2 regions of the Mesorhizobium sp. P2_C7 genome follow, and region 2 is predicted to be linked to the other one. Evidence: predicted binding sites of a transcription regulator. Region 2 holds the regulator's gene; the other holds the start of a gene.

Region 1 (5,110 bases), on a different contig from region 2:
CGGGTTTGCCGAACAGGATATCCTCTATGGTGGTGATTTTCTCAGCTTGAGTGCTGACCACCGCCGGCGTCGCGCGAGGGATGCGACGAACCAGACGCGGCAGGCGTGGCCGCAGAAAGGCCCAGACACAGACCAGCACGAACAGCCAGAAGGCAATCCTCGTGAGCTGGATGAGATCGAGCAGCTTAAGAAGGTCGACCAGCGACAGCCAGTAGTCGATGACTGGATTGGCGGCGCCGAACAGCGCCAGGAAGACGGCGCCCAGCGTCAGCGGCATGACCCAGACGGCGATCGCTGCCAGCCGGACGCGGCGCCGGCCGAAGCGACGCGCCGTCCTGCGCCAGCGGATGAAGTCGTTGGCGAACCGGAACGGCGCCGCCAGCCCGAACAACGCGATCTGGCCGGCAATGCGAGCGATGCGATGGCGCAGCCGCCCGCTCAGCGAGAGCGCGAAGACGACCAGGGCCGCAAGCGCGATCGATACCGACAGAGCGCTGACATTTTCGGCGAGCGGCAGCAGCGCGACAAGCAGCGCGGTGGGCTTGATCCACAGCCTGCCGTCGCTGAAGGCGGCGGGATGCAGGGCCACCACGGCGGCGGCAATCAGGATCGCGAACAGGAAAACCGTGATGCCGGCTGGCTGGCCGTAAAAGAGAAAATCCGCCAGCGCGACCAGCAGCACTGCAACACCGAAGCGGGCGCAGTAGCTCGGTGCCGCGGAGAAGAATGCTGTCATGGCCTGGCCCTCCTGACGGCTTCCAGCCGGATGGTCGGCGGGCACTTGCGGGCAAAAGGGATGAGGATCGCCACCGGATTCGCGCGTGGCGGATCGACCAGCCACCAGCCCTCGCTACGCAGCCGGTAAGGAAGGGACCAACGGGGTTCTGCTCGGTTTTGCATGCCGCCTGTCTCGCAGGCCGGCAGGGAGACTGCGGGGCGGATCCGAGGAGGTTTTCCGCATGCGTGTGCAGTTTTCGTGCAGGGCTGGAGACGACTTGCCTCGACCATCCACAGACGGCATAGATCCGCCATGGAAACCTATCGTCCGCGCCGCTCGGTGCTCTACATCCCGGCCTCCAACGACAGGGCGCTGGCCAAGATCGCGCAGCTTGCCTGCGATGCCGTCATCATCGACCTCGAAGATGGCGTCGCTCCGGCCGACAAGATCGCCGTGCGTGAAAAACTGGCCGGCATCTTCGCCAACCGCCCAGCTGCCAACCACCTTGGCCGCCGCTGCGAGATGGTGGTGCGCATCAATGCACTGGCCAGCGAATGGAGCGCCGACGACCTTCTGGCTGTCGCAAGCTGCGAGCCCGACGGCATCCTGTTGCCCAAGGTCGACACGCCGCGCGACCTGTTTGAGGCCGGCGATGTGCTCGACGACAATTTTGCTCCCGACAGCGTGAAACTGTGGGCGATGATCGAGACGCCCAAGGCGCTGCTCAACATCGGCGCCATTGCCGAACTTGGCCGCGATCAGGCTTCGCGCTTGGCTTGTTTCGTTGCCGGAACGAACGACCTGCTCAACGGCACCGGCGTGTCGGCGACTCCTGACCGGCGCTACCTCGTGCCGTGGCTGATGCAGATGGTGCTGGCCGCGCGCGCCGGCCGCCTCGACATTCTCGACGGCGTCTCCAACGATTTTCGCGACCTCGACGCCTTCGCCCATGAATGCACGGAAGCGGCGGCCATGGGGTTCGACGGCAAGAGCCTCATCCATCCGGCCCAGATCGAAGCGGCGAACCTGGCCTTCGCGCCGTCCGCTGAAGCCGTGGCCGAGGCACGCTTGGTGAAGGATGCCTTTGCGCTTCCGGAAAATGCCGGCAAGGGCGTGATTGCGCTGAATGGAAAAATGGTCGAGAGGCTGCACTTGGCGCAAGCTGAAAAACTGCTGGCGAAGGCGGCGGCCATCGGCGCATGATATCGCCTGATGCTCGCGGGCTAAGGGCACTCACGACAGGAATTGACGGATGAAACTCTACCGCTTTCTCACTGGCCCTGACGATGCCAGCTTCTGCCACAAGGTGACTGCGGCGCTGAACAAGGGCTGGCACCTGTTCGGCTCGCCGACCTATGCCTTCGACAAGGAGGCCAAGACGATGCGCTGCGGCCAGGCCGTGGTCAAGGATATCGACGGTCAGGAATATGGGCCGGATACCAAGCTGAGTGATTGGTAGGCTTAGCGATTGGTATAGTCCCACGCTGGCGGGACAGCGCCCCCTTTGTCCTGCCGGACATCTCCCCCTCAAGGGGGGGAGATCGGATGTCGTGGACGGCTTTCGCTAATTTTCAGCGTGGAAGAAAAGGAGCGGAGGTTGAAACTGCCAATCTCCCCACTTGAGGGGAGATGGCCGGCAGGCCAGAGGGGGCGCGAAGGAATGAGACGCCAGTTCCTTACCGCTGTGCGCAAGCCTCTGACGTTCTACTCAGCCGCCTCTTCGATCTTCTCCATATCATCGTCCGAGAGGCCGAAATGGTGGCCGATCTCGTGGATCAGCACGTGGGTGACGATGTCGCCCAGCGTTTCCTCGTTTTCGGCCCAGTAGTCGAGGATGGCGCGGCGGTAGAGCGTGATACGATTCGGGCCTTCGCCGGTCTGCGGATTCCAGCGCTCGGCGATGCCGCGTCCCTCGAACAGGCCGAGCAGGTCGAAGGGCGTTTCCAGCGACAGATCGTCCATGATCTCGTCGGTCGGGAACTCGGCGATCTGGATGACGATCTCGCCAGTCAGCTTGCGAAAATCCTCCGGCAGATGGGCGTAAGCCTCCAGCGCCAGGAACTCCATTTCCTCCATCGACGGCGAAAGCTCGTCGTGCCAGCTGCGGGTCTTGTAGATGCGGGCCATGCTGTGTCCTTTGATCCCGGCATATAGGCTTTCGCGCCGCAATCGGCAAATGGCGCGGGCGGCCGCGCCTCCGACAAGCCCCGGGGCAGGAATAAATTCCCCATGACTCCGCTTGACTCTTCCAGCACCCTCTGGAATCTATAGGAACATAACAGGAACAATTGTGAGTGGAAGCTGACCGTCATGGCGATGACCGCCGTGGCGCGGGAGACTGTTTTTGCCCTGCGCCGCCAGATCGCGAAGATCGAGGGAACGCTACCCGAGCGCCTGCAGGCGCCGGCCGCCGCGGCCCCCGATGTTCGTGTCGACGTCGGTCCCAGCATCGATGTGACAATTGTCCGCCGTGGCATTGCCGCGGCGCTGCCGGATGCGTTCCTGTCCACCGGTGTCGAGCGGCTCGATGCCGCCCTGAGCGGCGGCCTGCCGAAAGCCGCCTTGAGCGAAATCCATGGCATTGAAACCCGCGATGCCGGAGCCGTCGCCGGTTTCGCTCTGTCGCTCACAAGCCTGATCCTCAAGCAGACGCAAGGGTTGCCGGTGCTGTGGATCGGCACATCGGAGATTTTTCGCGAGGCCGGCTTTCCCTATGCCAGGGGGCTTCATGCCTCGTTCGGCATCGAACCCGAGCAATTGCTGTTTTCCGAGACGGCAAAACTTGTCGATGCGCTGTGGGTCGCCGAGGAGGCCGCCCGGATGACGGCGCTCGCCGCCGTCATCCTTGAGATCCGCGGCAATCCGCAGCGGCTCGACCTGACCGCGACGCGCCGGTTGCATGCCCGGGCACAGAGTGCCGGCCGCCCGGTGTTCCTGCTGCGGCAGGCCGCCGAGCCCGAACCGACGGCCGCACCCGTTCGTCTCATCGTCGCGTCGGCACCGGCGGTGCCGCGCGACACCATCGCCGGGCCGCTCGCCGGCTCGATCGGCCGCCCAGCCTTCACCCTCACCATCGGCAAGAGCCGCACGGCCCTGCCTGGACAATTCACACTGGAGTGGAACCCCGATGAACGCGCATTCGAGGAAAGATGGGGCGAGGAAAGAGCAAAGAATCCTGTCGCTGTGGTTTCCCTATCTCGCGGCCGAAAGGATCCTGCGGCAGCGTCTGGGGCGGTCCTGGCGTTCCCGGCCGTCGGATCACCTGCCGCTGGTGATCAGCCACCGCAAGGGCAACGCGCAGCGCATCTCAGCCCTCGACGAGCGGGCTGAGGCACTGCACCTGAAGCGCGACATGGGCATCGCCGATGCGCGCGCCATGCATCCGTCGATCGACATCGTCGAGGCCGATCCGCAGGCCGATCGCCGCCTGCTCGAAGGCCTTGCCGACTGGTGCGACCGCTACACCCCGCTGGTGGCGCTGGACGCAACGGACGGCCTGTTTCTCGACGTCACCGGCTGCACCCATCTTTTCGGCGGCGAACGCGCCATGCTGGACGACATCCTGTCGCGCTTCTTCCATCAGGGTTTCGATGTCCGCGCCGGGCTTGCCGCGACACCAGGGGCGGCCTGGGCGGCGGCACGCTTTGCCAGTGACCGCATCGTCGCAGGCGGCGAGGAGGAGGCGCTGCTCGCACCCTTGCCGCTGGCAGCCCTGCGCATCGAGCCCGCGACCCGCACCAGCCTGGAAAGCGTCGGCCTGCGCACGGCGGGCGCCGTCATGGCGGCACCGCGCGCGCCGCTTGCCCGCCGCTTCGGCGCCTCGTTGCTTTTGCGCCTCGACCAGGCGCTTGGCCGTCTCGACGAGGCGGTGTCGCCGCGCCTTCCCGTCGCGCCGCTTTCGGTCGAACGTCACCTCAGCGAGCCCGTCACCCTGACCGAGGACATCGAGCGGCTGGTGGGCATGCTGGCGGCGGCATTGAAGACCGACCTCGAGCGCCGTGGCGAGGGCGCCAGGATGCTGGCGCTGCTTTTGTTTCGCGTCGACGGCGCCGTCAGCCGCATCGCCATCGGCACCTCGCGGCCGATGCGCGAACCCCCGCTGATCCAGAAATTGTTCCATGAAAGGCTGGCCGCGCTCGAACAGGATATCGATGCCGGCTATGGCTTCGATCTCGTGCGGCTCTCGGTGCTGTCGGCCGCCGCCTTCGACATGCAGCAGGCCGACCTTGCTGGCGAAGGGACCGATGACGGCGCCGATATCGCGCTGTTCGCCGACCGTATCCGCGCCCGGCTCGGCGAGGGCGCGGTCCTGCAACCGGTCACTGTGGAAAGCCATCTGCCGGAGCGCGCCGTCGCCACGATCCCCTTCACCGAGGCCCCGCGCCGGACCAC
Region 2 (5,110 bases):
GGCCATGTAGAGATCGGTTGGGAAGCTGTCGCCCTCGGCGACGATGACCGACCGATCCGGCCGCATTGCGAGCGCCGCATGCAGCACCTTGTAGATATTGATCGACGTCGTATCGCAGACCACAGTCTGGCCGGCCGCGGCGCCGATCAGGCGTCCGAGCTGGTCGCCGAGTTCGACCGGCATGTCGAACCAGCCGGCGGTGTTCCAGGCACGGATGAGATCCTGCGCCCATTCCTGTGTCGCGGCCTTGTTCAGTTCGTCGAAGACGGCGGGTGAAGCCGCGCCAAGCGAATTGCCGTCGAGGTAGATCACCCCTTGCGGCAAGACGAAACGATCGCGCATGGCGCGCAGCGGGTCCGCGGCGTCCATCGCCTCGATTGCAGCGAGATCGGGAGTTGCATTCATGGTCGACTATCCCCGCGCATGGGCGTGCTCAGATGAACATATCAGGTGAAACCGTTGGCGATCATGGGCAGTCCCTTGGGTGTTGTCAAACATTATATATAATTTACGCAATGGAAGGATTTCATATATAATCACCCGACCAATTGGTACGGATGGTCGGCAATGCTGGACGACGAGCACTTCTCGAAGACAGAAGCAGCCTACAAGCTGCTGCGCCGCGATATCCTCACCACCCGTCTGAAGCCCGGCGCGCCGCTCAAGCTCAGCGCGTTGCGCAACAGCTACGGCATCGGCTGGACACCGCTGCGCGAGGCACTCTCGCGGTTGGAGGCCGAGCGCCTGGTGACCGCCATCAGCAATCGCGGCTTTGCCGTCGCCGCGGTCTCGCGCAACGAGTTGGAAGATCTGTCACGCGCCAGGTTGGTGGTTGAACTGCCTCTGCTCCAGGAATCGATCGAGAAAGGCGGCCGTGAATGGGAGGACGCCGTCGTTGCCGCCCATTACAGGCTGTCGCGCAGCAGGACCGCGGTCGACGACCCGTCCGACGAAGTGGTCGACGAATGGGATGAAAAGCACGAGGCTTTCCACGCGGCACTGCTCAGCGCGGCGGCGTCCCCCTGGCTGCTGGCCTTCCACTCCACGATCGCGGATCAGTTGCGTCGCCATCACCGCTTTCTTGGCCTGGCGCCAACCTTGCGGGCGGCCGCCGGTCTCCAGCATGGCTACGAAGAGGCCATGGAGGCGCTGCGCCAGGCCGTCGCGATCGAACATCATACCGCGCTCATGGAAGCGGCGCTGGATCGCGACATCGAGCGCGCGAAAACCCTGATGGTTGCCCACATCGGCTACACGCTGCATGTCTATGTCCATGCCGGCGACGGCAGCACAAACAAGCGGTAATGCGACGAGGAACAAGGCAAGGCCGATACCGGCAATTCCTCCGCCAAAGTTGGCATTTTGGCTCCCTTTCGTTCACGGGAGCCACGACCGGTGAAGTGAACCGAGCCCGCTTGTCGAGCTCCAGCGTTAGCCGAGGCCAAGCCCGACACAGGGTGGGCCACAGGCCATTAACCATAGCAATTTCAATCCAACCAAGCGCTCGGCGGTGGCAGGCATGCGTCGATCGCGACCCACTGCCGGGGCGCCGAATAATTTCAGCCGCCTTAACAAGTTCATTAAACTTTAAACGGTTGCGGAACACAACTGGAACAGATAGTGTTTGTTCTGGGTTTGTTTTTCCGATTCTGGTTTTGGGTATCCTGGGGGCTGCCATGCTGACGCGCAAACAACACGAACTGCTGATGTTCATTCATGAACGGCTCAAGGAAAGCGGCATTCCGCCATCCTTCGACGAGATGAAGGAAGCGCTCGACCTTGCCTCCAAATCCGGCATACACCGGCTGATCACGGCGCTGGAGGAGCGCGGCTTCATTCGCCGCCTGCCCAATCGGGCGCGCGCGTTGGAAGTGCTGCGGTTACCGGATTCGATCGCGCCAGGCCTCAACGCGGCAAAGAAGTTCTCGCCAAGCGTCATCCAGGGCAGCCTCGGTCAAGGCGGCCTTGGCCGGCAACTCAAGCCGGCGTCTTCGCGGATGCCTTCGGCCGGCAATGACGACGACGTGGTTTCCGCCGTGTCGATCCCGGTCATGGGACGCATCGCGGCCGGTGTGCCGATCGACGCCATCCAGCACCAGACGCATTCGATCTCGGTGCCGCCGGACATGATCATGGGCGGCGAACACTATGCCCTGGAGGTCAAGGGCGACTCGATGATCGAGGCCGGCATCTTCGACGGCGATACCGTCATCATCCGCAATGCCGATACAGCCAGCCCGGGTGAGATCATCGTGGCGCTGGTGGATGAAGAGGAAGCGACGCTGAAGCGGTTCCGCCGCAAGGGTGCCTCGATTGCTCTCGAAGCCGCCAACCCGGCCTATGAAACCCGCATTTTCGGACCGGACAGGGTCAAGGTGCAAGGCAAGCTCGTCGGGCTGATCAGGCGCTACTGAGCAGGGCTTGCGACCGGCTTTTCGGGTTTGCGGTAGGGTGGCAGGCCCCTCGCCTCGCGCGAAAACTTGCGCTGCGTGTGCCAGGGCCGGTTTGGGCTGTCCACCGCGAAGCTGATCGTCGCAGGCGTGGTCGCCGATTGGCGATCGAAGAAGACGGCCGCGCTACCCTTGCGAGCCAGTTGTCGCTTGGTGATGACGAGCACCAGCGGATTGTGACAGGGGTCATAGGCCGTGGCGTCATTGATGACGATCAGGTCGGCGAAGCCGCAGGCCGTCCAGGCGTCCTTTCGGTCTTCGACATGCGCGATGATCGCACCGGACGGATGCTTGGCGAGACAAACGCCCGATGTGCAATAGAAAGGCGCGCCCGACGGCAGTTCGGCGGCATCGGCTATCTCGAATTGCCCGTCTCCTTTGCTGAACACCTCCGGCATGACGATGGTTTCGGATGTCAGCGCGCGTTTCCAGTTGTCGACCGTGAATTCGTTCGGGCGTGCCCGGCTGACGGCGAGTTCGCCACCCCCGATCGGCAGCGCAACCAGCCGGGCGTCCTCCGAGATCAGCACGTCCGGTGCGCGCGTGTCCGAGACGGTCAACAGGCCGGCAAGCGCGAACGGAAGGGCTGCGAGCCGCAGCCATGTCGTGGCCATCGTTGCAATGACCAAGGCAATCGCCACCAGCAGGACGGACTGCTGCGAAATCAACCCGACCGCGTCGACCGGCGAGCGCTCGGAAATCCATCCGGACATGGCGATCATCACCGTCAGGCCTTTGCCCATCACGTAAAGAAAGGGGCCATCGGCGCCAAAGGGCATCGCCAGCGCACTGAGGACGGCGAAAGGCATCACAACCAGCGAGACGATTGGCATGATGGCCAGATTGGCGAACAGACTGAGCGGCGACACCCGCTGAAAATGCCAGATGGCAAACAGCGCCGTGGCAGAGCCGGCAATGATGGAGGTCATGGCAAGGCCGCCCATCGCCAACAGGAATTTTCTGGTGAGAAAGCCAGGCAGAGATCGCCGTGGCGGCGGCGGTTTCGTTTTCGCCGCACGATGATCAGACCAGCCGGCATAGGCACCGACCAGCGCCGCGGTCGCCGCGAACGACATCTGGAAACTTGGGCCGACCACTTCATGCGGCGACACCAAAATGACCGCGATCGCCGAGACCGCCAGGTTGCGCATGGTCAGCGCCGCCCGATCGAACAGCACGGCAATCAGCATCACCGCCAGCATGATGAAGCTGCGCTCTGCGGCAACGACGACGCCTGAGATGACAAGATAGGCGGCGATCGAGAAAAGGGCGGCGGCCGCGGCGTATTTCTTGACGGGCCGGCGCGCGGAAAAGTCCGGAAACAGGGCAAAGGCGCTGCGCATCAGCATCATGATGGTGCCTGCGACCAGCGCCATGTGCAGCCCTGAAATGGAGATGACGTGGTAGATGCCGGTGCGCCGCATCGCTTCGTTGATCTCATCGGGAATGCCGGCGCGCACGCCGACGATCAGCGCCGCCGCGATCTCGCCTTCGGCGCCACCGACACTGCCCCTGATATGGTCGGCGATGGCTTCGCGGGCATTTTCTATCCCCGAGGCAAGGCGGGCCGATGGCGGCATGTCGTCGTCATTGCCGGCGACAAGCTTTGGATTGCCGAGGAAAAACCCGCTGCCGCCGATGCCGGCGAAATAGCTGTCGAAGGAGAAGTCGTAGCTGTCCGGCCGCACCGGGCCGGTGGGCGGCAACAGCTTGGCGTAGCCGGTGACCAGCGAGCCTGCGGTTATCTCTGCCGGGATCTTTCGTGCCGAAAGCCGAACCCGCTCCGGCGCATACCGCAATTTCGGCCTGGCTGTCGACGTCACGTCGATGGTCAGCCGGATGCGGCCGGACTCCATTCGGTCAAGCGAGACGACGCGGCCGGTCACTTGAGCCGAGATTTCCGAACCCAGCAACTGCGTTCCCGCCCGCCATGTCTCGACCTTGCCGGCGAGCAGGCCGAGCGTGCACAGCACCGCAGCCATGAAACAAAGATGGGCTTTCGGCCTGGAACGCGAGACGAACGCGCAGAGCCCCGTCAGAACGACGACCGCGACAGGCTTCGCAAAATCAGGTTCCACCGTCAGCGAAAAATAGCCGATCGCTCCGATCGCCAGACAGACCGGCACCAGCAGGAAGGCTACGCCTCGATCAAGCTCCAGGCCCGCTGCCGTGGCCACGCTGTGCCGCAGCCGAGGCAGCGATATCCGGCCGAGTTGCCGGCGCACGCGCACGATCCTGCCAACTTCGGCAACAGGAGCGGGGGCGGAGACATCCGCTTGCAACGGCGGGTTGCCGGGGTCCGGCGCGAGAGGTGATGGCAGCGGTAACGCAGCCGGCAGCGGCGTCGCAAACAGGGACCGTTCGCTGACGCCAATAGCGGCGTCCTCGCCCTGATCCGAGCCCCGGCCCCGTCCAGCCATCGGGTCTGCCCCTTGCGCCCTCGACACCCTATGCTACATGAACGCGCAACGCGCGAAAGTCCGCGCAACCACACCCCGCTTCAGATGGTTTCCGAGAGTTTCATGTCCGACAAGGTCGTCACCCGTTTTGCCCCCTCGCCCACCGGTTACCTGCACATAGGCGGCGCGCGCACGGCGCTGTTCAACTGGCTGTACGCAAAGCACACTGACGGCACGATGCTGCTGCGCATCGAGGACACC

Evidence for each region. Region 2 encodes LexA, which represses DNA repair genes until DNA is damaged. Its sites were predicted from a motif close to TGTTCNNNNTGTGTTCNG; they were not measured.
Region 1: AC1D2G_RS01970 (ImuA family protein) is a predicted target of LexA. The motif match lies at 2,988-3,005, and genes of this name have one in related genera.

The regions. Positions count from the first base shown of each region.
Region 1 is NZ_JBFUDW010000001.1:386,786-391,895, forward strand. Features, by position in the region: gene AC1D2G_RS01950 (DUF4153 domain-containing protein) at 1-736, opposite strand, end outside; gene AC1D2G_RS01955 (HpcH/HpaI aldolase/citrate lyase family protein) at 1,031-1,921, shown strand; gene AC1D2G_RS01960 (DUF1737 domain-containing protein) at 1,971-2,177, shown strand; gene AC1D2G_RS01965 (metallopeptidase family protein) at 2,423-2,845, opposite strand; gene AC1D2G_RS01970 (ImuA family protein) at 3,029-4,048, shown strand; gene AC1D2G_RS01975 (DUF6504 family protein) at 3,990-5,110, shown strand, end outside.
Region 2 is NZ_JBFUDW010000008.1:53,901-59,010, forward strand. Features, by position in the region: gene kynU (kynureninase) at 1-405, opposite strand, end outside; gene AC1D2G_RS18005 (GntR family transcriptional regulator) at 568-1,305, shown strand; gene lexA (transcriptional repressor LexA) at 1,677-2,414, shown strand; gene AC1D2G_RS18015 (ComEC/Rec2 family competence protein) at 2,408-4,870, opposite strand; gene gltX (glutamate--tRNA ligase) at 4,973-5,110, shown strand, end outside.